4 regions of the Cellvibrio sp. pealriver genome follow, and region 1 is predicted to be linked to each of the others. Evidence: predicted binding sites of a transcription regulator. Region 1 holds the regulator's gene; each other region holds the start of a gene.
What was found. The regulator LexA, encoded in region 1, represses DNA repair genes until DNA is damaged. The targets are predictions, from matches to a motif close to ACTGTNTNTANANACAGT.
Positions count from the first base shown of each region.

Region 2: recA (recombinase RecA) is a predicted target of LexA. The motif match lies at 4,246-4,263, and genes of this name have one in related genera.
Region 3: VC28_RS09025 (DNA polymerase II) is a predicted target of LexA. The motif match lies at 4,228-4,245, and genes of this name have one in related genera.
Region 4: recN (DNA repair protein RecN) is a predicted target of LexA. The motif match lies at 4,376-4,393, and genes of this name have one in related genera.

Region 1 is NZ_KQ236688.1:1,665,383-1,673,604, reverse strand. Features, by position in the region: gene fadB (fatty acid oxidation complex subunit alpha FadB) at 1-1,469, shown strand, start outside; gene fadA (acetyl-CoA C-acyltransferase FadA) at 1,482-2,660, shown strand; gene VC28_RS07100 (hypothetical protein) at 2,998-4,257, shown strand; gene VC28_RS07095 (hypothetical protein) at 4,319-4,585, shown strand; gene VC28_RS07090 (cell division inhibitor SulA) at 4,719-5,150, opposite strand; gene lexA (transcriptional repressor LexA) at 5,143-5,745, opposite strand; gene VC28_RS07080 (DUF2845 domain-containing protein) at 5,832-6,191, opposite strand; gene fliS (flagellar export chaperone FliS) at 6,424-6,810, shown strand; gene VC28_RS07070 (hypothetical protein) at 6,823-7,101, shown strand; gene fliS (flagellar export chaperone FliS) at 7,272-7,664, shown strand; gene VC28_RS07060 (sigma-54-dependent transcriptional regulator) at 7,961-8,222, shown strand, end outside.
Region 2 is NZ_KQ236688.1:988,143-996,364, reverse strand. Features, by position in the region: gene VC28_RS04060 (CTP synthase) at 1-1,533, opposite strand, end outside; gene VC28_RS04055 (regulatory protein RecX) at 1,744-2,208, opposite strand; gene VC28_RS04050 (DUF4136 domain-containing protein) at 2,268-2,837, opposite strand; gene recA (recombinase RecA) at 3,066-4,109, opposite strand; gene VC28_RS04040 (hypothetical protein) at 4,509-5,501, shown strand; gene VC28_RS04035 (CARDB domain-containing protein) at 5,518-6,609, shown strand; gene VC28_RS04030 (hypothetical protein) at 6,788-7,390, opposite strand; gene VC28_RS04025 (winged helix-turn-helix domain-containing protein) at 7,731-8,222, shown strand, end outside.
Region 3 is NZ_KQ236688.1:2,081,370-2,089,591, reverse strand. Features, by position in the region: gene VC28_RS09050 (MotA/TolQ/ExbB proton channel family protein) at 1-1,168, shown strand, start outside; gene VC28_RS19300 (MotA/TolQ/ExbB proton channel family protein) at 1,161-1,610, shown strand; gene VC28_RS09040 (ExbD/TolR family protein) at 1,615-2,019, shown strand; gene VC28_RS09035 (energy transducer TonB) at 2,019-2,696, shown strand; gene VC28_RS09030 (tetratricopeptide repeat protein) at 2,696-4,144, shown strand; gene VC28_RS09025 (DNA polymerase II) at 4,262-6,640, shown strand; gene VC28_RS09020 (GlxA family transcriptional regulator) at 6,653-7,669, opposite strand; gene VC28_RS09015 (MBL fold metallo-hydrolase) at 7,813-8,222, shown strand, end outside.
Region 4 is NZ_KQ236688.1:3,169,833-3,178,054, forward strand. Features, by position in the region: gene dnaK (molecular chaperone DnaK) at 1-1,450, opposite strand, end outside; gene grpE (nucleotide exchange factor GrpE) at 1,674-2,246, opposite strand; gene VC28_RS13780 (methyl-accepting chemotaxis protein) at 2,700-4,319, shown strand; gene recN (DNA repair protein RecN) at 4,473-6,146, shown strand; gene fur (ferric iron uptake transcriptional regulator) at 6,364-6,771, opposite strand; gene VC28_RS13795 (outer membrane protein assembly factor BamE) at 6,850-7,305, shown strand; gene VC28_RS13800 (diguanylate cyclase) at 7,402-8,222, opposite strand, start outside.

The DNA of each region.
Region 1 (8,222 bases):
TTGAGTCCATGATGGCTTTTGAAACATCGAAGGCCTTTGTGGGGGCGCAAGCAGGGCGTAATTATCCGGCGCCGGTGACAGCAATAAAATCTATGCAAAAAGCGGCCGATAAAGGCCGCGATGAAGCGCTGCAAATTGAAGCAGAAGGGTTTGCCAAAATGGCGCAAACGCCAGTTGCCCAATCGTTGGTGGGAATTTTTGTCAACGAGCAAATGTTGGGTAAAAAAGCTAAAAGCTGGGAGAAAAAAGCAGATAAAAAAATCGCGCGTGCTGCAGTGTTGGGTGCGGGAATTATGGGTGGTGGGATTGCGTATCAATCTGCACTCAAAGGCGTGCCGATTAAAATGAAAGATATTGCTCAAGCGGGAATTGATTTGGGCTTGTCTGAAGCCAATAAATTATTAAGTAAACGTGTTGAGCGCAAAAAGCTGACAGCAGTGGAAATGGGTAATGTGCTTAATCGCATTGAGCCTGCGTTGACGTATGATGGTTTTGATCATATCGATATTGTTGTCGAAGCAGTTGTTGAAAATCCAAAGGTGAAAAAATCGGTCTTGGCTGAAGTAGAAACCAAGGTCAGCAGTGACACAATTATTGCGTCAAATACCTCGACTATTTCAATCAGTTATTTAGCTGAGGATTTAGCGCGCCCTGAAAATTTCTGTGGCATGCATTTCTTTAATCCTGTTCACATGATGCCTTTGGTTGAAGTGATTCGCGGCAAAAAAACATCTGACAACGCGGTTGCTCGCACAGTGGCTTATGCAAATGCGATGGGTAAAAAACCGATTGTCGTAAAAGATTGCCCCGGATTTTTGGTAAACCGCGTACTGTTTCCTTACTTGGCTGGTTTTGCGATGCTGCTTCGCGATGGCGTTGACTATCATCGAATCGATAAAATTATGGAAACATGGGGTTGGCCGATGGGGCCGGCATATTTACTTGACGTTGTAGGGATAGATACTGCAGTGCACGCTGAAAAAGTAATGGCGAATGGTTTCCCAGACCGCATGCAACGTGATTTTACATCCTGTACTGATGCGCTGTTTGCTGCAGGCCGTTTAGGCCAGAAAAACGAAAAAGGTTTTTATAACTACGAGTTAGACAAAAAAGGCAAACCTGCCAAGGTTCCCGCTGCAGAAGTGGCTGAGATCCTCAAGCCTACCATTCAGGGGACAGTAGACATTACCGATGAAGATATTGTCGCGCGCATGATGATTCCGATGGCAACTGAATTAACGCGCTGTCTTGATGAGGGGATTGTCGAGACAGCTGCTGAAGCGGATATGGCATTGGTTTATGGTACGGGCTTCCCTCCATTCCGTGGTGGTGTTTTCCGCTGGATTGATTCTATTGGTGCACAGGCGTTTTGTGACATGGCCGCAAAATTTGCCGCGCTGGGCGCGCTCTACCAAGCTCCCGATAGCTTGAAAGCAAAAGCCGCCAACAACCAAAAATTTTACGGCTAAGGAGATACGATAATGAGCTTACAACCACGCGATGCCGTCATCGTTGATTACGCACGTAGCGCCATGGGGCGTTCCAAAAACGGCTGTTTTCGCCATATGCGTGCCGATGATATTTCTGCGGCAATTATTAAAGGTTTATTAGCGCGCAATCCTAATCTTGACCCCAATACAATTGATGATTTGTTGTGGGGTTGTGTCATGCAGCGAGAAGAGCAGGCTTTTAATATTGCGCGCAATATTTTGTTGCTTGCCGGTTTGCCGCACACTATTCCGGCACAAACCATTAATCGTTTGTGTGGATCTTCTATGTCGGCATTACACACAGCTACCGTCAATATCCGTGCGGGGCAGGGTGATGTTTACCTGATCGGCGGAGTTGAGCATATGGGGCATTTACCCATGTATGAATCCGTCAGCATCAATCCACTATTAGGTTTATCCGTTGCCAAGGCAGCAGGCAATATGGGAATGACTGCAGAGTATCTGGCGCTTTTGCACGGAATCAATCGTCAGCAGATGGATGAATTCGGGGCGCGCTCTCATCAGCTTGCCGCCAAAGCCCGCGAACTGGGTAAATTCAGCCGTGAAATTATTTCCGTTGATGGCCATAACGCGGATGGTTTCTTGATGTCAGTTGACCAGGATGAAACTATTCGCCCCGAAACCACGGTAGAAGCGCTATCAAAACTACCTCCGGTGTTTGATCCCAAGAATGGACAGGTAACAGCGGGAACGTCTTCACAGCTCAGTGATGGTGCCTCGGTAATGCTGGTGATGTCCGCTGAGCGTGCAAAAGCATTGGGTTTGAAGCCTATTGCGAAAGTAGTGTCTTTAGGTTTGGCAGGCGTGGATCCGTCAATTATGGGTTACGGCCCTGTGCCCTCTACCGAAAAAGCGCTTAAGGCAGCTAACCTCACCATAGACGATATCGACGCAGTGGAATTAAATGAAGCATTTGCCGCGCAAGCTTTGCCTGTACTGAAAGACTTGAAGTTGCTTGATGTGATGAATGATAAAGTCAATCTCCATGGTGGTGCGATTGCGCTTGGCCATCCATTTGGATGTTCAGGGACGCGTATCACAGGGTCGCTGTTAACGGTGATGCAGGATAGGGATTTGAATTTGGGTGTATCGACTATGTGTATTGGGTTGGGGCAGGGAATTACTACGGTATTGGAACGTCTCAATTAATTCATTGGCTCCATTTGATGCTAAAGGTCAGCTGTTGCTGGCCTTTTTTGTTTTTACCTTATTTTATTGTTCAGGCATTTTAAAAATACAATAAACCTATCACTCTCAAATCATTTACCAGCGTCTGGTAAACTGTTTATTTCCCTATTGTTGGATAATTTGTTTGATTCTGTTAACCGATAAAACAATCTTACCTTCGTCATTCATACAAGAGCGCATTGCGACACTAAAGCAGAGTGCTTCTAATGCGTTGGGTGGTCGCTCATCTGTTGTTGACATCTTTGCCTTGGAGTTTTCACATCAGCAATATTATTTGCCCGGTAATCCACGCATTGCATTGGTAGCGATTATTTATCTTCGGGTGGATGAAAAAGGTTCCGTGCGTATTGAAGGGAGTATTGCTCCATCGTCTGTGATTTTACAGCAGGAGCTGCAAACGCTTGCCGCTGATTATGAAAGTCTTCGCCAATTTTGTCGGAATCACGAATATGCCTGGGTGGTATTTACTGCTCCATGGTTGTTAAAGCCTGTCCAAATTCCAAAGCCATGGGGGCGAGAGGTGTGGTTCACTGGTATAGAAGCCAGGGGGCAATCCGAGGTGTGCGGTGATGGTGGTAATTTGCCATTGCCTTGGATGTTGTCACTTTTTCCTCAATCAGCTGATCCTGAGAAAAGTGATGATGTCATTCTATTGAAGGTACTGGACCCTTTACCCGATGAGGTTTACGGCGATTTATATCTTGAGCTTCATGAACAGAAACAAGAGGTCTATGTTGTGACGCATCTAGACCCTCAGGCTTGGCCCGAGGGTATTGGCAGAATTCAGTTAGGGTTCGACCAAACCGTACGCCATTCTTATGATAACGATGACTTATTCAAAGATGCTTATCTGGCAGCGGTAAAAGATTATGAGCTGGTGCGCAGGGCATTAGATGACGTTTTTGCCCAGAAAAAACGGGCAGTCGCTTTTGATACCAATCAACCAGCACCACCTGAGCTGTTGAAAAAGTGGATTAAAGAAATATCGCAAGATACTGAAATGGAAGCCCTTATTGAAAAGGAGAAAAAACTGCGTGCATATATGAACGCATTTATAGAGTCGTATCCTTTGAGTGTTGGCGACTGGATAAAAGTGCCTCGATATATGCCCCATTCATTGCAGCATGGGGTCAGGGTAGTTGAGTTTCAAACTCCCGTATATGAGCGGAAAATTTTGAGCTTTTCACAGCAAGTCTTGACTCAGTCTCACTGGGATTCGGAGATAGCGGTGCGATTGGCAACACTGGACAGTTATCAAAAAGAACCATCGCAGTTATGGAACTTCAGTGGCCTGAATTGCATTGAATCTATTGCCAGTTTTGATGATTTTGAAGTGCAGCGAATCACTTTGAAGGAAGGTCAGCCATTGGATTCAAGTCGCTATTCGTTGCTGATGGTGCTGAATGGGTCGGTATCACTCAGCATGGGTGACGCTTCAATGCAGATAACGGCAGGGCAGGCAGTCTTATTACCTGTTGTAGGTGATAATTGGTGGATAAGCACTAACACGCCATCATTGTTGTTACAGGCACTACCCTTGGATGGAAATCCAAAATAGGTTTTGGGTAGATTGGGTGTTAGAATACGCGACTGCTATTTAAGAGGTCTCCGAGGTATAAATGTCGTCTTTTTATGAAATTATTGAGCTAATTAACGGCGATGTAGCATTAGCTCGGGCAGATGATGAGAGCAACGAGCCTCTAGTAACGATTCGTTTTTCAGCAGAGTCATTAGCCTTCCTCGGAGAAGAGAAATTCATGGTGGCCAAGGCAATGATTGAGGCTGGTATGGAGGCTGCTGGAGAAATTGCTGATCAGCAAGCTGAGGCAATGTTGGATGAATTATTGGAAGGCGTTGATGAGGCTGAAAAGCTGATGTTGCATTAGGTATTGTGCGGTTAATGTCTAATTGTTAAGTGGTTACAAAGCCGTTATTTGTTTTTCCCCTCCCTGGATTTATCTATTTTTCATCATTTTTGGTCTGTCAAACAGTTCTTCTGTTGTTTTATTTGTGCACGTATCAACGCACGCGCAAAAGCAATCCACGGCAATTTCCTTTTGTTGCAGCAACCTCCAATTGGGCAAGTTCTTTGTCGCTCAGCTTGCCTGGGCTGGAGATAACGGTATGGCTATTGCCAGCCGAAAGTGCTTCCCATGTGATCCACAGTAATGTCTGCGGATCCTGACAGTGAATAACGCGAATATAGCGAGTATTGACACCGTACGACTCTAATAGATCGCGGCTGATGTTATGCGGAGCTACCCAAGTAATCCAACGGTCTTTGCAGGCGTTACCTAAAAAAGCAATCATCGGTAGGAGTAGAGCCAGCTGTTCCGGGGAGTCACTTGCCAATACCAGTTCAGTAACTCCGCTAGCGGGTTGTTGCTGTTGGCTATTAGCTTGTGGTGTCGCGCTTGCTGGGGCTGCAATAGCGTGTGCGATATTAGTCACGACGAATTACTCCTACACTTAAACCTTCAATACTGAACTCTTGTTCTCGCATATCAACATGGATGACATCGAAGTCAGGGTTTTCCGGCCACAATTCAACCAGCGCTTTATTGTTTGTACGTTTAAGCCTTTTGACCGTTACTTCTTCGCCAATTCGTGCGACGACAATCTGGCCATTACGAGCTTGATCTGTGCGGTGCACAGCAAGCAGATCTCCATCTAGAATTCCTACATCCTTCATACTCATGCCATGCACACGAAGCAAATAATCTGCATTGAGTGAAAAAAAGCTTTGCGGGATGTTGCAATAATCTTCGATGTGCTCTTGAGCAAGTATTGGATTCCCAGCAGCGACGCGTCCTATGATGGGAATGCCTGAGTGGACTTCGGGTAACCGAATGCCGCGTGAAGCGCCCGGGATAATCTCAATCGCCCCTTTACGTGCCAAGGCTTTAATGTGTTCTTCTGCCGCGTTGGCAGACTTAAATCCAAGAATTCGTGCAATTTCAGCGCGTGTAGGCGGATATCCCGTGTCATCTGCATATTGGCGGATTAACTGAAGTACCTGTTCCTGGCGCGGTGTTAGATCTGACATAGTGCACTCCTGAATCTGTTTATTTGTACAGTTATTGTGATTATATACAGTAATTCGGGTTGTGCAATAGTTTTTCAGTTTGGTGATTAATCCACCCGATCCCCGTAGCGAATCCCTCTCAATTGCCCCTGTGCGAAATAGAGGTGGGTCGTAAACTTGCCTTTCCGGGGCTCATAGGTCCAGATATCGATGTTCTCGCATGCTTGTATAACAATATTATTTTGCACGTTGTTATCGCCGTATTGCACGCCTTGGGATTGGTTGCTTGTGGCAATTGGCTGACAGAAGCTGTCTATCATTAATGGACTACCACACTTATCTATGACTTCGGCTTTGCTATCGCCTATATGAACCAATTTATTTTTACAGCGTAATGATTCTCCAAGAGCAGTATTGCCGATACCGAATAAAAGAAAGCCGATGAGATAAATAGAGAGTGTTCGCATGATGAACTCCTGAAGGGGTGGATTTAACTCTAATCTTCGTATCTGAATGCGGCATGAATACTTTTGGTACAAATATTCGGAGAATTTAGCCTTTTAGTAATAAGCCGAATAAATCCGAAATTTACGATGATTCCCGTTAAAGATTTCGCAATTTGGGCCGTTAGCTTATACAGCTGTCCAATGCATGTTGAAGGGCAGGGTAGTGAGTAACTTCTGACAATATTGGTGAATTATGAATGCCTATTCTGCTGTGCAAAATTATGCAAATGTAAAAGTTCATTCTTCTGTAGAAACTGCATCGCCCCATCGATTGATTCAAATGTTATTTGAAGGTGCTTTGGAGCGCATTGCGCAAGCAAAAGGCGCTATGCAACAAAACCAGATCGCACGTAAAGGTGAGTTGATTGGCAAAGCAACCGCTATCGTGGGTGGCTTGCAAGGTAGCCTTAATGATAAAGATGGCGGAAGTCTGGCTGCGAATCTTGATGGCTTATATGACTACATTATTCGTCGCTTGAGTCAGGCAAATTACGAAAATAACCCAGATTACCTCGATGAGTGCGGTCGGTTGTTGGGCGAAATAAAATCAGCATGGGATGCTATTGCTAATCAGGTTTAATGAGGGGGTAACATGGCAATTCAGTTGATTAGTTCCCCCGATTACAGGGGGAATGCAGGTGTAGTCGCAATGCGCAGTGTACAGCAGGCATTGACTGCTGCACTGGACGCGGAAGATTGGGAAAAAGTAAGGCATTTAGATCGTATCTGCATCTTGCTCATTGATCGTGTTATTGCTTCCAATCGTGACGATAAAGCGGCTGTCATCGATGCATTGAGTGAATTGAAAGGTGTTTATGCTGGTTTGATTGCACAATGCCAACGTGAAGTCACTTTTTTGCATGCGACTTGATCCTGGATTATTTGCAGCTTATGGACAGGGTTGTGTTCGTGTCTCTGTTAAAAATTGTTAACTGCGCCTAGTTCATAAGGTTTTTAAAATAACTCTCTTATAGCAAAACTCGCAAAAATGGGTTCAGCCTGCTAGCCTTAGGATAAATAACTGCCAGCAGGGGATCGCCCGTGTCCAACTACAATCCACAAGAAGCCCTTAAACAATACCGTCAGTTGGGTATTGAGTCAGAAATCAGCAATGCTTCCCCTCATCGATTAATCCAATTGCTCTTTGAAGGTGCTCTGGCTCGTTTGGCAGTTGCGCAAGGTGCGATAGAGCGCGGCGATTTGGCGGTTAAGGGCGAAATGCTGGGTAAGGCAATCAGCATAGTGGGTGGGTTACGCAGCTCCCTTGATATGGAGGCCGGTGAAATCTCCGAGCGCTTGGATCAATTATACGAATACATCAACTTAACGCTGCTCGAAGCTTCTGCTCAAAATGATGTTGAGAAAGTGAATGAAGCAATCCAACTGCTAAAAACAGTTAAATCCGGTTGGGATGACATAGCGCCCACCGCCTAAGGATGAATGTCAACTGTTCAAAACTCTACGCTCTAAGAAATTGCACTGTAATTTCATAATGTTTTTTTTGAATTCTATCGTGATCTGTTGCGGTCAATTTCACTGCCTTCGAAGGCATATTATTGGCGAATAAATGTTCTTAGTGAATAAAAAATAATAAAACGCCAAAAACTTTTCGCCATAAATTTGACTAAGAACTCTCGCTCGTCTATTACTTACTCCAATAAGTCGTCTCGCCGCCTGTGGTTGCTATTTGCTAACCGGGCATTGGCATAGAATGAAAAAGGTCTTGGGGTATGTGGCGAAATAATAAAGTGCTGGTAATAGACGATAATCCGTCACGCAGACACGATTTAAAAATCCTGCTCGACTTTCTCAGCGAAACTGCACTCGTTTCCGCAAGCGGATCCTGGCAAGCTGCTGTTGCCGAGGAAAATAATGGTGAGGATTATGTTGCTATATTTATTGGCGACTATAGCGATTGTCGCCAATCTCTCGCACAACTTCTGAAAGAACTTCGTAATTGGAATGATGAGCTTGCAGTTGTTTTGGTTGGCG
Region 2 (8,222 bases), 680 kb from region 1:
CTGGCAAGCAACAAACCATGGGTGATCCTGAATTTCCACCATTTCTACCAATGTATCATCGGCAGACCAACCACCAATTTTTAAGCCTGCTTTTTGCAATTGATCAACATAGTTGTTGTTGACTTCATAACGATGACGATGGCGCTCAACGATAACATCAGCACCATAAATATTGCGCGCATTAGAACCCGAAACCAGACGGCATTCTTGCGCGCCCAAACGCATGGTACCGCCGAGATCAGATGATTCGTCGCGCTTTTCCACTTCGCCATCAGAAGTGATCCACTCGGTAATTAAACCAATAACGGGATGCGGAGAATTACGGTCAAACTCTGTTGAATTTGCTCCTTTCAAACCGAGAACATTACGTGCGAACTCGATTACAACAGATTGCATGCCCAAACAAATTCCCAGATAAGGGACTTTATTCTCTCGGGCGTATTGCACAGCCATCAATTTACCTTCAACACCGCGCTCACCGAATCCACCAGGAACCAAAATCGCATCGGCATCCTTTAATATACCAACACCTTCCTGTTCAACACGCTCGGCATCAATGTAATTGATGTTTACTTTGGTACTTGTATGAATACCTGCATGGGTCAGTGCTTCAATCAAGGATTTGTAAGCATCCAGCAACTCCATGTATTTGCCGACCATGGAGATAGTGACTGAATTTACGGGATGGAGTTTGCCATCAACAACTTTATCCCACTCGCTCAGGTCAGCTTCGCGACACTGTAAGCCTAATAATTCAACCACAATTTGATCGAGACCGAAGCTTTGCAACAAACGCGGAATAGAGTAAATAGTATCTGCATCAGGTAGAGGCACTACTGCGCGTTCGGCTACGTTAGTAAAAAGCGCGATTTTACGGCGAGAGTCTTCATCCACCATCTTTTCTGAGCGGCAAAGAAGAATATCTGGTTGCAAACCAATAGAGCGCAGCTCTTTTACCGAGTGCTGGGTCGGTTTGGTTTTCGTTTCGCCAGCGGTAGCGATATATGGAACGAGCGTGAGGTGCATCAGTAATGCACGCGACCCCATTTCTACTTTTAACTGGCGAACCGCCTCCAAGAAAGGTTGTGATTCAATATCACCCACGGTTCCACCGATTTCTACCAAAGCCACATCAACATCGCGACCACCTTCGAGAATACGACGCTTGATCTCATCAGTGATATGCGGAATTACCTGAACGGTGCCGCCAAGATAATCACCACGGCGCTCTTTCCTTAATACCGTTTCATAAACACGGCCAGTAGTGAAATTATTACGACGAGTCATTTTGGTACGAATAAACCGCTCGTAATGCCCTAAATCCAGATCAGTTTCTGCGCCATCTTCCGTCACAAATACTTCACCGTGTTGGAATGGACTCATTGTGCCCGGATCAACGTTAATGTAAGGATCGAGCTTCATGATGGTCACTTTCAAACCACGAGCTTCAAGAATAGCTGCCAAAGAGGCTGAAGCTATGCCTTTGCCCAATGAAGAAACAACACCACCAGTTACGAATATATAGCGCGTCATGTAAAACCTGATTACTGTGAAAATGCGGAGCGGATTGGAGATAAATACCCTATTAATTACCCAACTGAGGGGTAAAGGAATTTATCGCTTAGGACGGGGCGCCAGAGTAACAGAAACCCACTTTCGGCTCAACGAAAAGCTGACTTCAAAGACAGGGGAGATGAAATAAGTAATTGATCTACATAAAGGTTAGTGTAGGGTCAATACCTTCTATTCGCCATCAAGTACATCCGTAAAAGCGGCTTGAATATGGCAACTGGCGAATCCGCGCGAATGAAGAAAACGCATTTGCCTGGCTTTTTCACGCCCATCAGCCGGAAGCTGATGAAACCGTTTATGCCGCACTTCCTTTGCCAACTTAGGCCATATGTCATCTTGCTCGTTAATCAGGATATCGAGCAGTGATGAGGGCACTCCACGCTCACGCAACTCCATTTTAATCAAGACACTTCCCTTGCCCTGACGCTGGCGCATACGAATAAAAGCCTCTGCAAAACGCTCGTCAGATTGCAACCCTTCTTCTATTAGCCCAGCAATTGCTGTTTCTACATGCTCGTTCTGACCATATTTGCGAACCAACTTCTCTTTTAGCTCTTTGGCAGAATGCTCCCGTAATGCCAGTAAATTCATAGCACTTAAGCGTATATCACCAGCATTTATCTTATTTTGTAACATCAATTTTTCGCCAAAAAAATGGCTGCATAAGCAGCCATTTATTCTATATTTATTGCCAATCAATTAACTGGAGGAAACTGCGCAACCACTTCTGTCACAGCTCGACTTAGCACCTCTCGCTGCTGCTGAGGTGCCATTCCGCGGCTTAGACGCTTTTCGGATACGCCTCTCCAAATTGGCTTATCGGTTTTTGCATCAACAATATCAATAATCAGGCTACCTTGGTTGTAGACACGTACCCCAGTGTTCACGCCATAAAAAAGCGGACGAGGGTAACGATAGCCCCGCCCGTAGTAACCAAAGCCGTAAAGATCATCATAGCTACGTGGATCGATCTTCTCTTCTATCACCACATGGTAACTCACCACAAAATCGGGCTTCGCGCCTACCGCAGCAGATTGATAACGTTTCCCCAACTCAGCCTCCAGAGCAGAATGGATGTGACTGAGAGTAAAAGGAGAAATTAAAATATTTTCTTTGGTATCTTGCTTGGTTTCGGCAACACTAAAGGTCTTCAACGCTGAAAAATCAAATTCAGCCAAATGATCTGTTTCAACATAAGGCTTATTGGTACAACCTGCCAACACCAGTAAACCCATAGCTACCAATAACAATCCTAAACGCTTCATAATTACCCTCATCTGCTCAACTGAGTTTAGACTGCTGTGAAAATTGCCTAAATCTGGATATAACCTTAACTTGAGTATTTATCCTTTTGATTTGGAACAACTTTACCTACAAATTTAAAAATTACGCAATGTAATGCAGCATAGTGAGCAGTAATCCAGGATGCAAGCGCTAGAAACCTTGGTAGAAGCTTTGCCTTTCAAAAAGGCAAAGCTTTTTAAACATCAATATCAAATTTCAATATCGTCTGTTACATCGGAACCGCCCGGGCTCAATGACAATGCAGGAGTAGCCAAAAGCTCCGCCCGCACTTTCTGCTCAAGCTCTTGTGCAAGCACAGGATTTTCCTGCAAAAACTTCATTACATTGTTCTTACCTTGACCTATTTTGTTGCCTTGATAAGCATACCAAGCACCTGACTTATCGATTAAGCCAAGCTTCACGCCGTAGTCAACGATCTCCCCCATCCGATTGATGCCTGAACCATAAAGGATCTGAAATTCGGCTTGTTTGAACGGTGGAGCAACTTTGTTCTTTACTACTTTGACACGAGTTTCAGAACCAATTACTTCTTCACCTTCTTTGACAGCGCCAGTACGGCGAATATCCAAGCGCACTGAAGCATAAAATTTAAGCGCATTTCCGCCTGTGGTTGTCTCCGGGTTGCCAAACATTACGCCGATTTTCATACGGATCTGGTTGATGAAAATAACCAGGCAGTTGGCGTTTTTAATGTTGCCCGTGATCTTACGCAGTGCTTGGGACATCAAACGCGCCTGCAAGCCCACATGGTGATCGCCCATTTCGCCTTCGATTTCAGCGCGCGGTGTAAGCGCAGCTACCGAGTCAACAACCAGAACATCTACTGCACCAGAGCGCACCAGCATGTCAGTAACTTCCAATGCCTGCTCGCCAGTATCAGGCTGGGAAACAATCAGGTCCTCTACGTTGACGCCCAGTTTCGTTGCATAGATGGGATCGAGAGCATGTTCCGCATCGATAAAGGCACAAGTGCCGCCTGCACGCTGTGCTTCGGCGATAACTTGCAGAGTCAGAGTGGTTTTACCGGAAGATTCAGGGCCATAGATTTCAATAATTCGCCCTTTAGGCAACCCGCCGATCCCCAAAGCGACATCAAGCCCGAGAGAACCCGTGGAAATCGCAGGAATAGCAACTTGCTCTTTGTCGCCCATGCGCATGACAGTGCCTTTACCGAATTGACGTTCGATTTGGCTTAACGCGGCCTGCAGCGCTTTTTCTTTGTTCGCATCCATCTGACACCTCAACATATATAAAGAAACACGTTATCTGACAATTTTTATGGGTTTTATGGTGCTGCCATTTGCAGCTTACCAGTGATCTTCCAGACAACACCGGAATCTCACCATTGGGAATAGCATACAACAAAAACCTGTATACGCAAACAGTACTAGCATTTTATACAGTATTTTTCTCGCCAGTTTGCAAAATGTGCAGATAACCTCACTCTGGCGCTTCCGAATGACCTGTTTTGCTGTGAAATATTACCAAAATACCAAGGGATTATTTCCTCGCGGCACCTCCAAGCCTACTTTAACCTGAGCCTCAGAACATTAAGGATACTCAATGTTCCCCAGCAGAACTTGCCCGGTGCTTCTGAGCAAGCCTTGTTAATCACTAGAAGGAGTTTCGTTATGAAGCCGCAATTGTTATTAGGGCTGGCAACAGCCTGTTCTCTTCTCTTATCCAGCCAAACACTCATGGCTCATGGCGCAGCCGATGCGGATGCTGGCGGCCTGCGTGAACTTGTCGCACAAAGCGCTGCCGTGGCTTACGGCAAAGTTGTCGATATCCAATACCGTAATTCAGAGCCAACCCGTGAAGAACCCAAAGGCGTACCCCATACGTTCGTTACCTACGAAATTGGCAAGGTATTCCGCGGTTATCTACCTGAAAAAGTTGTCTTGCGCATTCCCGGTGGAGCAGATGGCAGTGGTGGTGCTTACACAGAAACCACCGCTCCCACCTTTGCACGCGGTGAAACGGATGTGCTGTTCATTCCAGGTGGCGAACCTGCCGACTGCCAATTGGTGAACTGTGTTGAAGGTCGCTTCCGTGTTCTTGATGACCGTATTTACAGCGGCTTTGGTGTTCCATTGGTAGCCGCAGAAAAAACATTGGAGTTCGGAGGCAAGCCACGTTTTGACGTAAATACGATGGAAATGCCGCGCCCTGCTTTTGACATGGTGATTAAACAGCCCGATGCCGCGCGCTGGATTGAAGCCAATAAAATCGATAGCAAAGGATTAGAAGAGCTTCGCAAAAAGTATGAAGCCGAAGCGCCCGCTTTGTATCGCATCAATATGAATGTGGAAGGCCACACCAAGGCAGATGATTACACCGGTGAAGCGCCTGCGGAAGTGATCAATAAGTACCGTGAGCCATTAATTACGGATGAGTTTTTTGCATTGATCGAACACTTCAATGCAGAACTTGGCCAACCGCAAACCCGCGTGGTTTTAGCCAACCCCAAACTCCCCTTCACAGTGAAACCTCCTGTAGCAGTTGCGGTAAAGGAATTAGCTATCACAGCGCCCAAGCCCAGCGCGGAAGAATTGAAATACCGCGGCCAAACCGAAGGCTCTTTGGACATAACCACTGCAACCTCTTCATTAACCGTCAAGTAATATAGGGAGACATATCATGTTACGGTTTACTTTTTTAATCGCTTCAGTAATGGCGCTACTTGCACAACCCGCGCTGAGCGCATCATGGCTTGAGTGTGATGGCGATAGCGGCAAAAAACTACGTTGGGGTGGTAACTCCACAACAGCACGTATCAATACGACCAGCTTTAGCGGTAGCAATCTGACTGCTGTACAACGCGGCATTAATGCAACCAATGCAAACCCATCTCCTTTTGTGATTAATGCAACAACCGAAACCGGTGGTGTAAGCAGAGGCAATGGCCAGAATGAAATTTATGCAAAAAACATATCGCCACCAGGTGTAGCGCAAATGAATTACCACTGCTATTGGTTTTTCGGTTGGCATTACGGTTTGGATGAAGTGGATATTGTGTTGGATTCTGATCGCACCTGGACCAGCTCCACGGCAAAATCATCCAACTTTAGTTACACCGGTTCTGCCCTTCCGATTGATTCTGTTATTACGCACGAGGCTGGACACTTCCTTGGTTTGATGCACGTAAATTGGGAATACAATGTGATGGGCGATTCATGGCGTCATCACCATACCAACGGCACCACAGCCAATATTTATTTTGGTGAGGATGCTTCACATGGCTCACGTGTGTTGTACGGCAACCAATCAAGTACTTTCAATGATGTGTCAGTCGCACACTGGCGTCGTACCGGTGCCGATGGCGAATATTCAAGCCATGATCGCGTGCGAATTCGCAACAATGCCAATACTGCAAACCTGACACCTATCACGATTGCAGGTGAGCCAGGCTTCCGTGTTACTCGCGGCACCACGGTACGTCCGGAATTTACGTTGGAAAACAATGGCAAAACCACACACAACAATATTGCGTTTGGTATTTACATTTCTACCAATGATTTTATCAGCACTAGCGATAGAAGAATTGCCGGCGGTACTTTCGGTTCACTCAGCCCGGACGATGTGCACACCACCACTATCCCCGTGTACATCCCTGGCGATTTGACTGTTGGACAAAATTATTGGCTCGGTATTGTCATCGATGAAAACAATGCAATCTCCGAAACCAATGGCGACAACAACATGGCTTACATTCCAATCCGGATTCAATAAGCACAGACTCAACGGTTATTTTATCTACTAATAAAAACGCCGGAGCATCATCACTGCTCCGGCGTTTTTTTGTATCGATTTAATCTATTTAACGCTCAGCTAATTAACGTTAAACAACCTAACTTTTAATCTATTTCACTTTTTATTTACTTCACTTTTGATCTACTTCACTTTTTATTTACTTCACTTGGGGGGCTACCCACTCGATAACATCTTTGCTCAGGTCTTTCAGGCATTTACGCGTTGCAGAACACACTGTCGCGCCGGTATTGCCCAGATCCAATATGTCTGTCGATGGCGTAAATTCATTTAATGTCATAATGGCGCAGGTGTGTTTCGCTGTGACCATGTCATCCTTTCCTTTTATTACCGCAACCGTCACCTGCACTTTGGGAAGTGGACTGGCTTGTTTAGTCCCGAATTGACGACTGCCATCACCTAACACCAATTTTTCAATATCAATTGCCACCACCGGTACTACACCGTTCATAATTTTGTCCAGTGTGCTGACGGGCTCAAGCCGTATACCGTCTTTATCGGCCTGCTCAACCAGATTCTCAACCAATACTTTATCGATATCGCAGGGAAACTCTGACTGTTTATATTTGTAACCTTTCACATTAAAACCAATGTTTTGGTTGATATACACCAAAGGCTCTTTGGAATTGGAAGCAGTAGACTCAGCAACAGCCGATAGTGGGTGCAAGAGCGCAGCCCCCAACAGCAGAGAAGCCAGCGATGATATTGCTCCCAGTGAGCGTGCAATAGATGAATGTTTCATAACATTACCCCGTATGGATGCGTCTTGTGAATGTGATGCAAAATAACACTCGCCGATACATCAAGCGCTGTGTATGGGTTGACTATATTGCAAAGGGCAATGAAAACACTGACCATCCTAAAACTTCGTGCTTACCTTTTGCTTACCAAATTTTTCCACTTATAAATCAATAAGATAGAAACATTGTAAACCGATGCTTTACTTGTATTCGCAAGCGTATTTCTTGCAAAATTACACTCATAGACGCGGCTTACCAAACGCACTCTAGCTATACAGACCAATAAGAAAAACTTACCGAAAAAGGTATATCCATGCTGACCGCAACAGGCTCCTGGTTACAATGAATGCGCATCAAGAAACCAGTTTTATGCTGGGAGAGGTAAAAGTATCCCCCTCTCACAACACACTCTGGACGCCCACTAAAAGTCTCAAATTGCAACCCAAGGCAATGGCGGTACTCCATTACCTTGCGTATAACCAAAATCGCGTCATCAGTAATGAAGAGCTGATTGAACGACTGTGGGAAGGCCGGGTCGTCACACACGGTTCGGTGCAAAAGAGCATTAATGCGCTCCGCAGTGCGTTCAACGAATTGATTGGTGATCAGGAATTAATTGCGCATTATTCAAAGCGCGGTTATCAACTGATGATAGCACCACAATTTCTTGCCCACCCTTTACCCGATGAGGTGAATGCCTCTGCTGTAGCGAACCGCCAAGCAGCCAACATTAACCCCTTACGGCTATGGCGCACGGCGATTCTGACAGCAGTCATATTGGCAGCAGTGGGTATTATTTTTAACACCCTTGAGTGGAGCACCCTCTATTTACCC
Region 3 (8,222 bases), 420 kb from region 1:
GATCTTGCAGCTTCGAAAAAACCTGGATGCATTTCGCAAGCTTGAAGACAGCAAAAGCGTAGATCTGCAATCTTTGCGTGACAATTTAAAAGCGCATGAAGATACGCTGTTTGCGATAAACCGAACGCTTTCAAACTACACCGGGTTGTACAACGAGAGTGTCCGGATTTTTGAAAGTGACCAATACCCCAGGCACCTGGCGGATTCGGATGCGCCGATCACATTACGAATTCAAACCCAACGCCAAGTATTCGCGCGGGGTGTGGATCGGCTATTGGCGGGATCTCGCCTTGCGCTTTACGACGGTAAAGCAATCGTTGGCGATGAACCTTTAACTCAGGGAAAATTTCTGCGCGCTGCCGATAACGTTTGGTTTCTTAACCAGAATGGCGATGGTTACAGCATCGCTAGCGGCGAAGTTTCCGGTTTAACCAAAACAATTGCCCAAGGCTCATTGGGTGCTGCACAGCGCACATCCGAAGAGCATGTAAAAATATCGCTACCGATTGATGTAACTTCCGGTAAAGCGTTGCTGCTGCAAGCGGAATCCGGCAGTGTATTTTCAGAAATCCATAAAGGCGGGTTTTGGGTATACCCAATCCTGGCGTTCGGACTGCTTAGTTTAATTATTGCGCTCGCCAAAACGGTTGAGCTCACACAAGCAGGGCGCGTCGATCGAAAAGCGATTGATCGGTTAATGGCTAATGCTGCGGGCGATCAAAGTTCCCCATCACAAACTGCGCGTGTGAATGGATCGGCAATTCACCAGTTTGTCCGTGAAGCGTTGAACCGCTCCTCCAGCGCGCGCGACCAGATGGAAGATGCCTTACTGGAATTGATGCAGCGAGCAAAAACCAAGCAGGAAAAATATTTATATTTGGTCGCAGTAACCGCATCCGTCGCGCCGCTGGTTGGCTTGCTTGGAACAGTAGCGGGCATGATCGAAACGTTCAAAATGATTTCACTGTTTGGATCAAGTGATGCTATGTCGCTTTCCTCAGGTATATCGAAAGCGTTAATTACGACAGAGCTGGGTTTGATTGTCGCAATTCCTGCATTGGTCATGCACGTCGTGCTCGGTAGAAAATCACACGCCATTATTTCAGATATGGAGTATTACGCCGCTCGACTGCTTGAAAAAAAGTTCGGATACACGCGCAATGAATAGTGCATCAGAATTTTATCGCTACATTGTTGTTGAAGGCGGCCCGCTGACAGTGGCGATTTTTTCTGTTTCCCTGCTTATTTATTGGATGCTTTTGAATACGTTCGACAAGCTTCGGCTGATTGAATCCAGCGATCAGGTGGGCGATCAATTCGCCAACCAAACCGCCAACCAATCCGCTAATTTGAAAGAGGTGGGTAATGACATCCGCGTGCTCATGGTATTGGTCGCGAGCACACCGCTATTGGGGTTGCTGGGTACCGTCATTGGTTTGATTAACGCGTTCCAATCTATGTCAGCCGGCGAAAATATCTACGATGGTTTTGCGCTGAGCGTATCGCAAGCACTTATTACCACCCAGGCTGGGTTAATTGTCGCCACGCCCGCCATGTTTGCCTTGGGTTATCTCCGCGCCAAACGATCTTCGTTGTTGAGCTGCAGGTAGCATTATGTGGTCCAAAATCAAACGTAACTCTGAAGAAGAGGTAATGGTGGAAGTCAATATTTCACCCTTGATCGATGTTGTTTTTATTCTGCTTATATTTTTCATCGTCACCGCCGTGTTTGTCAAAGAATCGGGTATCGATGTAAATCGGCCCAAGGCAACCAGCGCCGAACAGCTCGAAATGGCAAGTACGTTTTTGGCAGTAGATGAGAACGGGCAACTTTATTACTCAGGTGAAAAAATATCGCTTAACGAAGTTCGTCACATAGTTCAAAAAAATGAGGGCAGGCCGGTTGTTGTTCAAGTAGATGAGCGTGCGCTCAGTAAAGTGTTGATACAAGTTGTCGATGAAGCTCGCGTGGCCGGAGCGGAAACGGTCAGTGTGGCTACCGAAGTGAGTAGACGCTAGTGGCGAAACATTCATTGCTAAAGATGTTGGGAAATGGAGTATTGTCGGTGCTCATTACCGGCTTACTGCTGTTAAGTTTATTGCTTGGCAATCGCGCGGATTTTTCAGAACACAAGCTTGTGCACCTGCGTGAGGTCGCTGTGCAGCCGTTACTCGCCAATGAGCCTATAACTCCAACCCTGGAAACTTCCAATCAATCTCAAACCCAAGGTTCTGCGCAAGAAACTTCAGTGGATATTGCCGACGTTGGGATTGAAATCGATATGTCCCTGTTTGAGCGCGTGAGTCCAACATTAGCCAGTACGAGCGGTAGTGGATTGATGGACAGCCAGCAGATTGCGAATGACATGATGCAAGAACTCAGGTTTGAAAATGAACCTGTGTTGTTGAAACTCGATGAGCTGGATTCCAAACCCTTGCCGGTTATTTGGCCTGAGTATGAACTTCCTAAAAGCCTTATTCAGCAGAGAATGCCGGACACAACGGTGACGGTTCATGTTGTCATTCATGAGGATGGGCGCTTATCACTCATCGATTTCGAGAGTATTGCTTACGAGGAGCTTAAGCCTGTGGTAAGAGAAATCATTCAAGGAATGCGGTTTACCAAGCCGACAAGAGCGGGACAAGCCGTTAAAGCTGAGCTTATTCTCCCTTTGGAATTGGAAGGAGTTCGCTAATGAATCCAATTTTTTTAATAAACAACGTGTGGCAAGTGAATAGTATTTTCGGCAGTTGGCGAAATGGCGTTGGTGTAATGTATTTCGTTCGATGCATTTTTCTGGGTTTCATTTTTATTCAAGCTCCCAATGTTTTTTCAAAGGTGCTTCCCTTATCGGAAAATCATTGGGGTAACCCCGAATTTACCAATAACTTTCTGGGCAGTTACGGTGTTGTTTCGGCGGTCGAGCCGCCCATTAACTTCGAGATCTATATGGATCTCAGGCGGCTACGCGAATCGTTTGAAAAGAATCCGGTAGAGGCTATCGAAAAAATAAAATCGCGTGCGGCGGAAGACAAAAGTGCTGTCTACGATTTTTTGTTGGGGCAAGTTCTTTACGAACAGCGCAAAGAAAAGGACGCGTTGGGTGCCTACTTAAATGCCGTGTCAAAGTTTCCAAACTTTGCGCGCGCACACAAAAATGTTGCTCATATTTATATGGCCGATAACCAATGCAACGCTGCGAAGCGGCATCTGCTGAAAGTCGTCAACTTATCGCAAGCTGATGCCTATGTGTTTGGTTACCTCGGCTACTGCGCACTACAGGATAAACAGTTTGGCGACGCTGTTGGGCTTTATCAAATGGCCAAGATCTATCAACCTAATAATAGAGACTGGAAGGTAGGGGAAGCGCAAGCACATATCGGTATGGGTAACCACGCATCTGCCAACGCTGTGCTTGACGATCTGTTATCACTCGATGCACTGAATATCGATTACCTGCTATTGCAAGCCAATGTGCACACCCAGCAACAAGCCTATAGCAAAGCGATAATAAACCTTGAACTTGTGCGTCGTTTGCAGCCGCAACACTGGGAGGCTTTAACACTGTTGGGGGATCTTTATCTTAAAACCAGGCTACCTGAGCTGGCGTCCATTCGCTACAGTCAATCAATTGGCAAGGGCACCTCAATTGATTACCAACGTGCGGTAACGAGTTTTTATAATTTGGTAAACGGCGGTGCAGACTGGGCTGATCTTGAAGCCTACTTTTCTGTTTTTGAAGATCGCTATGCGAGCCAGGCACAGCGCTTGGATAACGATGAATTCAATCTGATGAAGGCGCAGGGTTTTCTTCAGGCGGGCAATACGGATAACGCATTGCAATTGGTAGAAAAGGTTCTCAGCCAAAATCCATTGAATATTTCCGCGTTGTTGCTAGGAGGGAAAAGCGCGATGTTGAAAGGAGAACTTGATCGCGCAGAGCTGTATTACGAGCGCTCGATATACAATCATCCCAGAAAATACCAAGGTTTAATCGGGCTTGGCCAAGTGTTAGCGAAGAAACGAAATTTCAAAGGCGCACTAACGGCCTTTGAAAGCGCCTATGCGTTAAATGAAAGCGAGAGCTTGTTAGAAAACATCAGGCTGCTGAGTAAGGTAGTGGGCTCGCAAAGAAATTATTAAACTTGCGGGCTTTTTTGCGTGCTTGCTTCTTGTTCTCACTAGGGCGGCCTTGGATTGCATCGCCATCCCCCATGCGGGATAATACTGGTTACTTAACCAGTTTTGTCCCGTGCACTTATGACTAATGCCTTTTTATTGACCCGCCAGTGGCGCGACACCCGTGAGGGTGTGGTGCTGGATTTATGGTGGGCGACAGAAACCGGAAGTTGTTGGACACAAATAACGGGCCAGACGGTGGTGTTCTTTGTCTTGCGCGAGCAGGCGCAGCGCATTCAACAGTTGCTCAAGCCTTTACGCCAGTGGCATATGGCAGAAGTTGAATTAAAAAACTTTCATAACAAAACTGTGAATGCGCTTTATTTTCGCCAGCATCGTATCGCGCGCGATGCACAAATGATTTTGCAGCAACAGAACATTCCTTTTTGGGAGGCCGATGTACGCCCGCCTGAACGATTTTTAATGGAGCGTTTTATTACCGCTGCTGCACAAATCGATTTTCCTGCAAACGCATTTCCGATCATCAACCCGAAACTGGCTCCCGTAGAGGATCCACAGTGGCGGCCTGCATTGAAAATGCTATCGCTCGATATTGAAACATCGATGGATGCGAAACAGCTGTATTCAATCGGTGTCTGGTGTGATGCAGGACAAAAAGTGTTTATGGTGGGAGAGGGCACTAATACTGAAACGGTAATTTTTTGTGCCGATGCCAAACACTGTTTGTTAGCTTTTTTTGAATTTTTCCGTACGGCTGATCCGGATATTGTGATTGGTTGGAGTGTCGTACAGTTTGATTTATTGGTGCTGGAAAACATCTGCAAAAGCCTGAATATGGAGCTGCAGTTAGGGCGCGCAAACCAAAGCATTCATTGGCGACATGATGATGCTGATACTGGCCGCAGTTATGTGGTCATTCCAGGACGTGTCGCACTGGATGGTATTGAGTTATTAAAAGCAGCGAATTATCGCTATGACAGTTATTCACTGCAGAATATTGCTGAAGAATTATTAGGTGAGGGAAAGTTAATTAGCGGTAACGATCGCGCTGATGACATCACTTATTTATTTAACCATGACAAGCTTTCGCTAGCGGACTATAACCTACGCGACTGTGAGCTGGTGTGGAAAATTTTCCAACAGCAACAATTGCTGGATTTTGCGATGGAGCGCAGTCAGCTAACCGGCTTGCTGTTGGACCGTATTGGCGGCTCGGTGGCAGCATTCGAATATTTATATTTGCCACGCTTGCACCGGCGCGGTTATATCGCGCCTAATTTGGGTGAGCTGGAATCGGATATTTATAGCCCCGGTGGTTACGTAATGGATTCGCGGCCGGGCATTTATGACAACGTATTAGTGCTGGATTTTAAAAGTCTGTATCCCAGCATCATGCGCACGTTTTTAATTGACCCTTGCGCATTTTGGTTGGCGCAACACCAGCAATTGCCCGCAGAGCAAACGGTGCCGGGTTTTAATGGTGCTTATTTTGCGCGTGAAGGGCACATCCTGCCCAATATTATTGAGCAGTTATCGGCCGCGCGCGACCGCGCCAAACAACATAAAAATGCACCGCTATCGCACGCCATTAAAATTATTATGAATTCATTTTATGGTGTGTTGGGTTCAACCGGCTGCCGTTTTTTTGATCCTCGCGTTAGCAGTTCAATTACCATGCGCGGTCATGAGATCATCCAGCGCAGCCGCGATTGGATTGAGCAGCAAGGTTATGCGGTCATTTATGGCGATACAGACTCGCTGTTTGTGTGGTTGGAAAACAATTGTGTTGGCAAAAAACCAAAAGATACCACCCAATGCGATGCAATAGGTAAACGCCTTGCGAAAGAATTAAACCAGTGGTGGCAAAAAACGCTATTGGCAGAGTTTGCGATTAATAGCGCGTTGGAAATTCAATACGAGACCCATTACTTGCGTTTTTTAATGCCGACGATGCGGGGATCGGAGTTGGGGACTAAAAAACGTTATGCCGGATTGGTGGACAATAATGGCAAGCGCGAAATGGTATTCAAAGGATTGGAAAATGTCCGTACCGATTGGACGCAGATCGCCAAAGATTTTCAGGCAGCGTTATATCAAAAAATTTTTGCGGGTGAAGATTATCTGGATTTTGTGCGCACTATTAACGATGAAGTTTTGGCAGGCAAGCGCGATCTGGAACTGGTGTATCGCAAACGCTTGCGCCGCCATTTGCACGAGTACCAAAAAAATGTTCCGCCCCATGTACAGGCCGCGCGCAAGTATGTGCAACTGACCGGTGAATCGCTTCGCCGCGGTGATTGGATCAGTTATGTGATTACCAGCAACGGCCCTGAGCCTGTCGGCCGCTATGAAGTGGATATGCGGTTACGCCAAAGCCCGATTGATTATCAACATTATGTAGATAAGCAATTAACACCGGTTGCCGACAGTATTTTGCATTTTATGAATGAGTCGTTAAACCAATTAGTGGATAACCAGCTATCGCTTTTTGGTCAGTAGTATTCGTTGTTGTTAACGTTTAAATTCCATCCGGTATTCATTCGGTGTATATCCCGTGACAGATTTAAAACTGCGGCGAAAGGCAGCAGTATCAGAAAATCCCACGTCATCGCTGATGCTAGTGATGTTCTTTTTGCTATAAATCAGCAGCTCGCTTGCTTGGTGTAATTTAATAAGCTTCATCCATTGCGCACACGAAAGCCCGGTGATTGCTTTGACTTTGCGTGCAAGGGTTCGTGCAGACACATTAACGTAAGTTGCCAGACGAGCAAGCGATAATGTGACAGCGGCTTGTTGTTCAATCCACAGGTACATTTTGCGCATCTGTGGATCGTTTAATTGCATGAGTTGAATGGCATGGAAGGGCTGTAATTTTTTTTCTGGTTTGGGTATCACCATAATGTCTGCAATATCACGCCAGCTTTGTTCGCCACAGCACTGGCTAATCAATTCTTGTGCAATAGGCAAATAACCATTGACCCCCGCTGCGGTAATGCAGCGATATTTTTTGGTGGCCGATGTGCCGGTAATACACGTGTGGCTAAACCGCCATTGCACCGCAGGGTAGTGAGTTTGTAAAAAATCGGTCATCCACCAAGTGGATGTTGCGTCCATGCGGTTTAATTTTCCGGCGGCAGCCAACCAGCACACTCCTGAGCAATAGGCTGATAAATGAATATGCGCGGGAATTTTTTTGAGTGCATTCACCAGATGCTGGAGTTGATCCAGATTGCGTTGCAAGTCTGTGCCAGCACTTGCCCAAAACCCCGGAATAATGAGCGCGTCTATCCCTGTCTTTTCCCCTGTCATTTTTTTCGTAGAGATTTCACTGAGAGTGAGCTGGGGAGTAATTGATACATGGGGTGGGTGATTTTCGGGAGCCAGATTGACAGGAGTTTTATCCAACCCCAGCCACATTACCGTGAACCGCTTTTTGCCTGAACGTTTATTCGCGACATACAGTAACTCGCTAAAGGCGAGTAATCCCGATGCGATACAGCCGGGATAGAGCAGTACGCCGATATTCATCTTTTATCCCCATCTGGTCTGGTTGCGCTGCTTTGGTGGCGAGTTATGTATTTTATGTGGCATTTCTTGCCATCTACAACCAATGCTTCCTTGTTTACCATCCTGTTTTTGTCATGAATTGAAAAGTGGGTTGGGGAAGCGATATGAAAATTACACAAGTGCGCAACGCGACGGTTGTTATTCAGGCTGGTGATGCGGTGATTCTGGTCGATCCTATGTTGGCACCTAAAGGCGCTATACCGGGATTGACTTATTTTGGTAGCGAACGCCGCCGCAACCCATTGGTAGATCTGCCGGAAAATACACCGGAGCTACTGGAACACGTGACCCACTGCCTCGTTACCCATTGTCAGAAAGGCCATTTTGATCATTTGGATCGGCGGGCAGTGAAGTGGCTTAGAGAGCGGAATATTCCGGTGTTTTGCAGTGAAGCGGATGCCGTATTTTTACAGCGCAAAGGATTACAGGTGCAGGCATTGGGGCGGCAGGGAAGATCGGCGTTTTTGTCGGGAAATATCCAATTGGTTTCCTGTCTGCATGGGCGTGGCCTGAT
Region 4 (8,222 bases), 1.5 Mb from region 1:
AAATACCATTAGCGTCGATGTCAAATGTCACTTCAATTTGTGGCATGCCGCGTGGTGCAGGCGGAATGTCAGCCAAATCAAAACGACCAAGCGATTTGTTTTGCGACGCTTGTTTACGCTCACCTTGCACTACATGAATAGTCACGGCAGTTTGGTTGTCGTCCGCAGTCGAGAAAATTTGCGATTTCTTGGTCGGAATCGTGGTGTTTTTGTCGATCAATGGCGTTGCAACACCGCCCATGGTTTCAATACCCAGGGTCAGTGGGGTTACGTCCAACAACAATACGTTGGTGGTATCGCCCGACAATACGGAGCCTTGGATCGCTGCACCGATTGCAACGGCTTCGTCCGGGTTTACATCTTTACGCGCTTCTTTGCCGAAGAAATCGGCTACTGCTTTTTGTACCAGTGGCATACGGGTTTGACCGCCCACCAGAATCACATCATCAATTTCGCTGATGGATTTGCCAGAATCTTTAATGGCTTGTTTTACTGGCTCCATGGATTTGGTAACCAAATCTTCCACCAAAGACTCAAGCTTCGCGCGAGTCAGTTTTACTACCAAGTGTTTTGGACCAGTTGCATCAGCAGTGATGTATGGCAAGTTCACTTCGGTTTGTTGGCTGGATGACAATTCGATCTTGGCTTTCTCTGCCGCTTCTTTCAAACGTTGCAGTGCCAGTGGATCGTTGTGCAAATCGATGCCGGTATCTTTCTTGAAAGTTTCCGCCAGGAATTCGATCAAGCGCATGTCAAAGTCTTCACCACCAAGGAAAGTATCGCCGTTGGTTGAAAGCACTTCGAATTGATGTTCACCATCTACGTCAGCAATTTCGATAATCGAAATATCGAAAGTACCACCACCCAAGTCGTATACCGCAATGGTGCGATCACCTACACCTTTATCTAAACCGTAAGCCAGTGCTGCAGCAGTTGGTTCGTTGATAATGCGTTTTACATCCAAACCTGCGATACGGCCCGCATCTTTAGTCGCTTGACGTTGTGAATCGTTGAAGTAAGCAGGAACAGTAATGACTGCTTCAGTCACGCTTTCGCCGAGATAATCCTCAGCGGTTTTTTTCATTTTCTTCAATACTTCAGCAGAAATTTGTGGCGGTGCTTTTTTATCGCCTTTCACTTCTACCCAGGCATCACCATTATCGGCAGCGACGATTTTGTAGGGCACCATTTTGATGTCCTTCTGCACAACGTCGTCTTTGAATTTGCGGCCAATCAAACGTTTTACCGCAAACAAAGTATTGTGCGGGTTAGTGACAGCCTGACGCTTGGCCGATTGACCTACCAGAATCTCATCGTCGTTAGTAAACGCAATAATCGATGGCGTGGTGCGATCGCCTTCGGCATTTTCGATCACTTTTGGCTTGCCGCCTTCGAGTACAGAGACGCAAGAGTTGGTAGTACCCAAGTCGATGCCGATAATTTTACCCATGGTGTTGCTCCTGAAAAATTCTATTTGTTGCTGGGTGCATGAGATTGTCACGCACCGGATGTTAATGACTTGTGTGGATCGCTTGCTCTAATCGCGCTGACATAAATGTTTTGCGCTTTCGATTGCAGTTGGTTTCTATATTGGCGCGCGGCATTTGAATTCAAGTGTCGCACTAAAAAAAATCTGTACGAAACTTGCGCAACCGCGCGATGACATTCAACCGTTATGGCGCTTTGGAAACCACAACCATTGCTGGACGCACCAAGCGACCATGCAAGGTATAACCCTTTTGGAAACAGTTGATGACCGTATTGGGTTCAACGTCGGGATTAGGTACTGCAGAAACCGCCTGATGCAAATTGGGATCGAAAGGCTCACCTACCGGGCTTACTGCAATGACTTGATGGCGAGCGAGCGCATCGACAAAAGACTTGTGAGTAAGTTGAATGCCCTCCACAACCGCACTCAAGGCTTCGTTGCCCGTATCGATAGCCGCCAGTGCGCGCTCCAGGTTATCAACCACAGGCAGCAAATCATTTACCATTTTTTCCAAGCCAAACTTGTGTGCCTTTTCCACATCTTGCTCTGCGCGACGGCGGGCATTTTGCGCATCGGCTTGGGCGCGCAAGGCTTGCTCTTTAGCAGATTCATAACCGGCAGCCAGAGTAGCCAGTTGGGCTTGCAGTGCTTCAATGCTGATGTCTGATGCTTCTGCTTGTGTTTGCTCGGTCACTTCCTCTGCCGGATTCTGGGGCTCAGTAGTGTTTTGGATATCGGTATAGTCTTGGGTTGACACGCTAATCTCTCCCATCACAGGTTGCGCGGTACCGGCCAAATGATTGGCACAAATCCCGCTTTAATGACTGTGTCGCTATATGGGGCTAGCAGCGGGGGATTCAAGTTTTCTGCCAAAGTTTTTCCCATCGCCGCCGATAGCTAAAGGGAGCAGCAGCGATTTACCACCAGCAATCAGGCATCGCTTGCTTTTGGAAAATTGCTTCTATACTCAAATTAACCTTGTTACAGCCATGATCATCCGCTAGCTGCAACTAGCCTATAGCGGCCGGAATTTGCACGCCTTTGGTGCAAAAATGAAGATTTATGCGCCAAACTGGCGTGCAAGTTCTTCCAGGATTACTTGGACGTAAACGTTTGCCTTATGAAACAAAAAATCATTTGACAACGTTGTCTTGTGAGCATAAGGTCGGCGATCTCACTGTTCATAACTTAGCCACTGCCAGGGGGCACAATGTCACTGCGCGTCAAAATCTGGATACTCTCCGCCCAAATCTTTGTCGGTTTGCTGGGAATCATGCTGATCGGGCTCTATACGGTTCGCTATTCCAGCGAGAAAGACAACGCTGCCCGCGTCGAGCAATTACTCAATAGCACCTACGCTACCGTCATCCAAATGGAGCAAATGGCAGCCCGGGGCGAAATGGACGATGAGACAGCGAAAAAAATCGCCACTACCTTGCTGCGCAACAATATCTATCACAAGTCGGAATACGTTTACGTTGCCGATGAAAAGCTGAACTTTGTTGCAGCGCCGCTCGATCCGCAAATCCACGGCACCAGCTTTCACGAGTTCCGCGATGGCAAGGGTCAGAGCGTGGGTGAAATACTGCAAAGAGCCGTAGAAAAAGCCAACGGCCAGCTCGCGCGCTACAACTGGACACAAAAACAAGCTGACGGCTCCATCGAAGAAAAGTTATCGATCGCCAAACTGTCACCCCGCTGGAATTGGGTGGTAGGAACCGGGATCGGATTTAATGAAGTGAATGCACGCTTCTGGGAAACCGCAAAATGGCAACTGACCATCTGTATGCTGGTGATGCTGGCGATTGTTGTGCCGGTGGTGGTATTTGCGCGCAGACTCGACAGCGGCTTGGGTGCCGAATTGAAAGAAGTGCTGACACTGGTACGCGCCGTCGCCAGTGGCGATCTGACCGAGCGCGGCGTACACAATGCGCCGGAAGACAGTATTTATGGCTCGGTAGTGCGCATGCGCCATGCACTGCGCGAGGTGATTGGCGGGATTTCACAAATGGTGTCGCGCCTGCATTCCATCAGTGACGATATTGTTCATAAAGCGGAAACCAGCACGGCAATGGCCGAAGACCAAAGCGTCAACACCATCAAAATTGCGTCCTCTGCCGAAGAATTCAACATGCAGACCAAAGATGCCATGCAGCAGGCCAAGGTGGCGACCAACCAAACTGACCATGCATCCAAAACCGCAAACCAAGGCCAGAAATTAATTTCCAGTGCGGTCAAAAGCTTTGTGGAGATCGACAACAGCGTGATCCAAACCCAGGGCAGCATTGATGACCTCGCCAACCGGATCAACAGTATTTCAGCCGTTATCTCGGTGATTAGCGAAGTTGCCAACCAAACCAACTTGCTTGCCCTCAACGCCGCGATTGAAGCAGCGCGGGCAGGTGAGCAAGGGCGTGGTTTTGCGGTAGTAGCCGATGAGGTTCGCCAACTTGCGCAACGCACCACGCAGGCGACTACCGAAATCAGCGATACCATTACCGCCGTACAAAACTCCAGCCGTGTCGCCAAACAAAATATGGACGACATGGTGGTGCAATTAAAAGAAGGCATCAGCCAAACCCGTCAGGGCGGCGAAATTGTTGAGAGCGTACGCCTGGAGACTGATGAAGTCGCCAAGATGGTGGCTCATATCGGCAACTCGTTGATCGAACACGTACAAGCCAGCAGTTTGATCCTCGAATACGTAAGCCATGTGGAGCAGTCATCGCTAGGCACTAAAGATGCCGCGCGCGGCACCTTGCTGGCATCGCAGCAAATCCGCGATGCTTCCGATGAGCTCAGCCGGAGATTGGAAGGCTTCCGCCTGTAATAACACCCCGCGGCCGAAGATTCTCCCGGCCGCAGCTTGCTACACAAACAAAACATACTGTATAAATAGCCAGACATTTTATTAATATAAATGTCTGGCTTTTTTATTGGCGCATTCTTTTATTTGTTGCGTGGCACAACTCGCGAGGCATCCATGCTGACTCACCTGAATATCCAAAACTTCACTTTGGTTGAACGGCTCGATCTGGATATCAAACCAGGAATGACCGTCATTACCGGCGAGACAGGGGCAGGCAAATCGATCATGCTGGATGCGCTTGCGCTTACCTTGGGCGACCGTGCGGAAGCGGATAGGGTGAGACAGGGTGCCAGCCGTGCCGACATCACCGCCACCTTCGATACCAGCGCCATTCCCAGCGCCCAGGAATGGCTGCTCAATATGGATTTGCAGCAACCGGATAATCCGCAAGAGTGCCTGCTGCGCCGACTGGTTAATAATGAAGGTAAATCGAAATCCTACATTAATGGCCAACCGGTAACCCTGCAGCAGTTGCGCATCCTCGGTGAGATGCTGCTGGATATTCACAGCCAACATGAGCATCAATCACTGCTGGTAAAAGACACCCATCGCCGCTTGATAGATGAATTTGCAGGTCAAACTGAATTAGCCAAGCAGGTGCGCCTGGCGTTTCGCGAATGGCAAAGCCGGCTTGAGCACTTTATCCATCTGCGCGACAACGCTGCGGATGTCAGTGCACGCTTCCAATTATTGAGTTATCAATTTAATGAATTGGAGCAGCTCGCGCTTCAACCGGGCGAATTGGTGAAACTGGAGGCCGAACAGCGCAGCCTCGCCAATGCCGAAGACATTATGCGCGGCAGCCAACAACTGGCTGCTTTTTGTAGCGATGAAGAGCAGGGGCTGAGCGTAAACCTGCACCGCGCGCTGCACATTTTGCGCAACCTGCCAGAAAAATCGGCTGCGCTGTTGGCTGCAGAAGAATTATTGGCCAGTGCACAGATTCAAGTCGAAGAGGCGCAACACGAGATCGATCGCCATATCGACAGTTTTAATCTTGACCCAGCGCGCTTGGCGGTAGTGGAAGATCGCTTGTCGGCGATTTACGATCTGGCGCGCAAGCACCGAATCCAACCGGAAGAACTGCCCGGTTTTGTCGACCAACTCAGCGCAGAACTGGAACAACTAAACGGTGGCGACGCCAAGCTCGATCAACTAGCGCTGCAAGTTGAGCAAGCAGAAAAAGCCTATCGCCAACTGGCGGAGCAACTGTCTGCCAAACGCAACAAAGCAGGTAACAATCTCGCCAAGCAAGTCAACGAACAACTCAAACTGCTGGCGATGGAAAATGCCAAGCTGAGCGTTAGCCTGATTCCTTTGGGTGATAAGCCAAATGCCAACGGTCTGGAAGAGGTGGAATTCCTGATCAGCACCAACCCTGGTCAGGCACCGCGCCCCTTGGCCAAAGTCGCATCGGGTGGCGAGCTGTCACGGATTAGCCTTGCGATTCAGGTGATTACTGCGCAAACATCCGCCACACCAACCTTGGTATTTGACGAAGTGGATGTCGGGATTGGCGGCGCAACTGGCGATGTTGTGGGGCAATTGCTGCGGCAGCTGGGCGAAAAAGGTCAGGTTATCTGCGTAACCCATCTGGCACAGGTCGCAAGTAAAGGGCATCAGCATTTGCAGGTGGTCAAAACAGCGGGCAAAAAAAGTGCTGAATCAACACTGGTTGAGCTGGTGGGGGACAGCAAGGTAGAGGAAATTGCGCGCATGCTTGGCGGCTTGAAAATTACAGACCAATCGCTCGCTCACGCCCGTGAAATGTTAGCCATTGAACCTTAATGCGCTTCAATAATGGGCATTACTGACCATCCGATCCATCACACCGGATAAAAAACCGGAAATAAAAAGGGCGCGATAAACGCGCCCTCAAGCAGTAATACAAATCAACGTTTCTTTCATAACACCTATGCTTACGCATATCAAGCACTAACGTTTTCTTGCTAAAACATTTTCTTTCTTCACTAACATTACTCGCCTAACACTTGCTCTGAAACACTCAGCGTTTCTTCCTTACGTATAACACCAAGCTGTGATCAGTTAATTCGAAACCATACTCTGCTGCAATGCGTTTTTGCAAGGTTTCAATTTCATCATTATGGAACTCAATGATGTTGCCGGTATCTATATCGACCATGTGATCATGGTGTTCGCCGCGCGCAACTTCAAATACAGAATGACCGCCGTCGAAATTATGTCTCGCTACCAAACCGGCAGTTTCAAATTGGGTCAGTACCCGGTAGACAGTTGCCAAGCCTACATCATCACCCTGCTCCATCAGCGCTTTATACACATCTTCCGCGCTCATGTGATGCTGTTCAGAGGACTCCAGCATTTGCAAAATTTTCACACGTGGCAAGGTCACTTTAAGACCCGCTTTGCGCAGTTCGTGGTTACCGTCTGCCATTATTTCCCCCAAACCCTTCTCAGTGTTCCTGTGGTTCGGGTATTATCCGCGTTCATTTTCGTTAGTGGAAGCCCTAGTATGAAATTAGCCAGCCGTGTTTTTCTGGCCCTTGTCTTAGCATCCAGCCTCACCGCTTGCTCCAGCTTCCGCTTTCCTGGTGTGTATAAAGTCGGTATCCAGCAGGGCCATATCATCACCCAGGAGATGGTAGACCAGCTCAAGTTGGGCATGTCCAAACGTCAAGTGCGCTTTGTTCTTGGCAATACCTTGCTGCCAGATACCTTTAATGATGACCGCTGGGATTATCCTTACAGTGTACGCCGTGGCTCGCAAGGCGAGATTACCCAGTACCTTTACACTGTGTATTTTGAAAACGACAAGCTGGTCAAAACCGAAGGCGATTTCTTACCGGGCAAAGCGCCTATGAGCGGTGAAAAATCGAAGCGATACCTGGAAGATATGAACCGCGATGTGCCGGTACCCACCGAAGACAGCACACCGCCTGAAGTACCAGATCCGGATGAACTTGAGTAAGCACGCCAGATTTACCAAAGACGACAACGCCCGGCTAAATGCCGGGCGTTGTGTTTATGGTGGTAACAATTTGGATGCGACGTAAGTGAAAGGGGATTAAATACAAATCCGGTTACGGCCTTCTGCTTTGGCTCTATAAAGTGCGGCATCGGCTTCATGTAGCAATTGCTCGGCGCGCACGACACCTTCGCGATAGGCGGCAATACCGACGCTGAGGGTGACATTGAAGCTGCGCTGGTCAACAGTAAAGGTGATCTCACCGAACCGCTGGCGCACATCCTCCATCAGAGCCAGAGCTTCATCGCGACCGCAGCGCGGTAACACGGCGACAAACTCTTCACCGCCGTATCGCCCAACCGCATCGGATTTACGCAAACGCTGACGCAACAGGTGGGCAATCGCCTTGATCACTTTGTCACCTGCGGGATGGCCGTAGGTGTCGTTGACCTGTTTGAAGTGGTCGAGATCCAGCATGACCAGACTGAGGTTTTCGCCCGACCGGATAGCGCGGCTCAGCTCGACATCGACCTGCTCTTTGATGCGTGAGTGCTTCAGCAAACCGGTCAGGCTGTCGCGGTCCAGCGCATCGCTCAGTTGCCGGCTGCGCGCTGCGCGCACCGAAACGGCAGTTACCAGCTCGCGGTCCCCCATTGGTTTGCTGAGAAAATCATCGCCTGCGCGCCCCATGGCATTGGCACGTTTTTCTTCGTCCAGCTCGGATGACAAATAGGTGATGGGTATTCTCAGCCAATCCTGATTCAGGCGAATCACCTGTGCCAGCTCCGCCCCGTTACAACCGGGCATATTGATATCGAGCAAAATCAGCTCGGGATGAAAATCCTGCAACTTTTCAAAAATTTCGCGCGGATTATTAATGACTTCTGCACGGATATCCGCGGAGCTGAGCACCAGTTTGT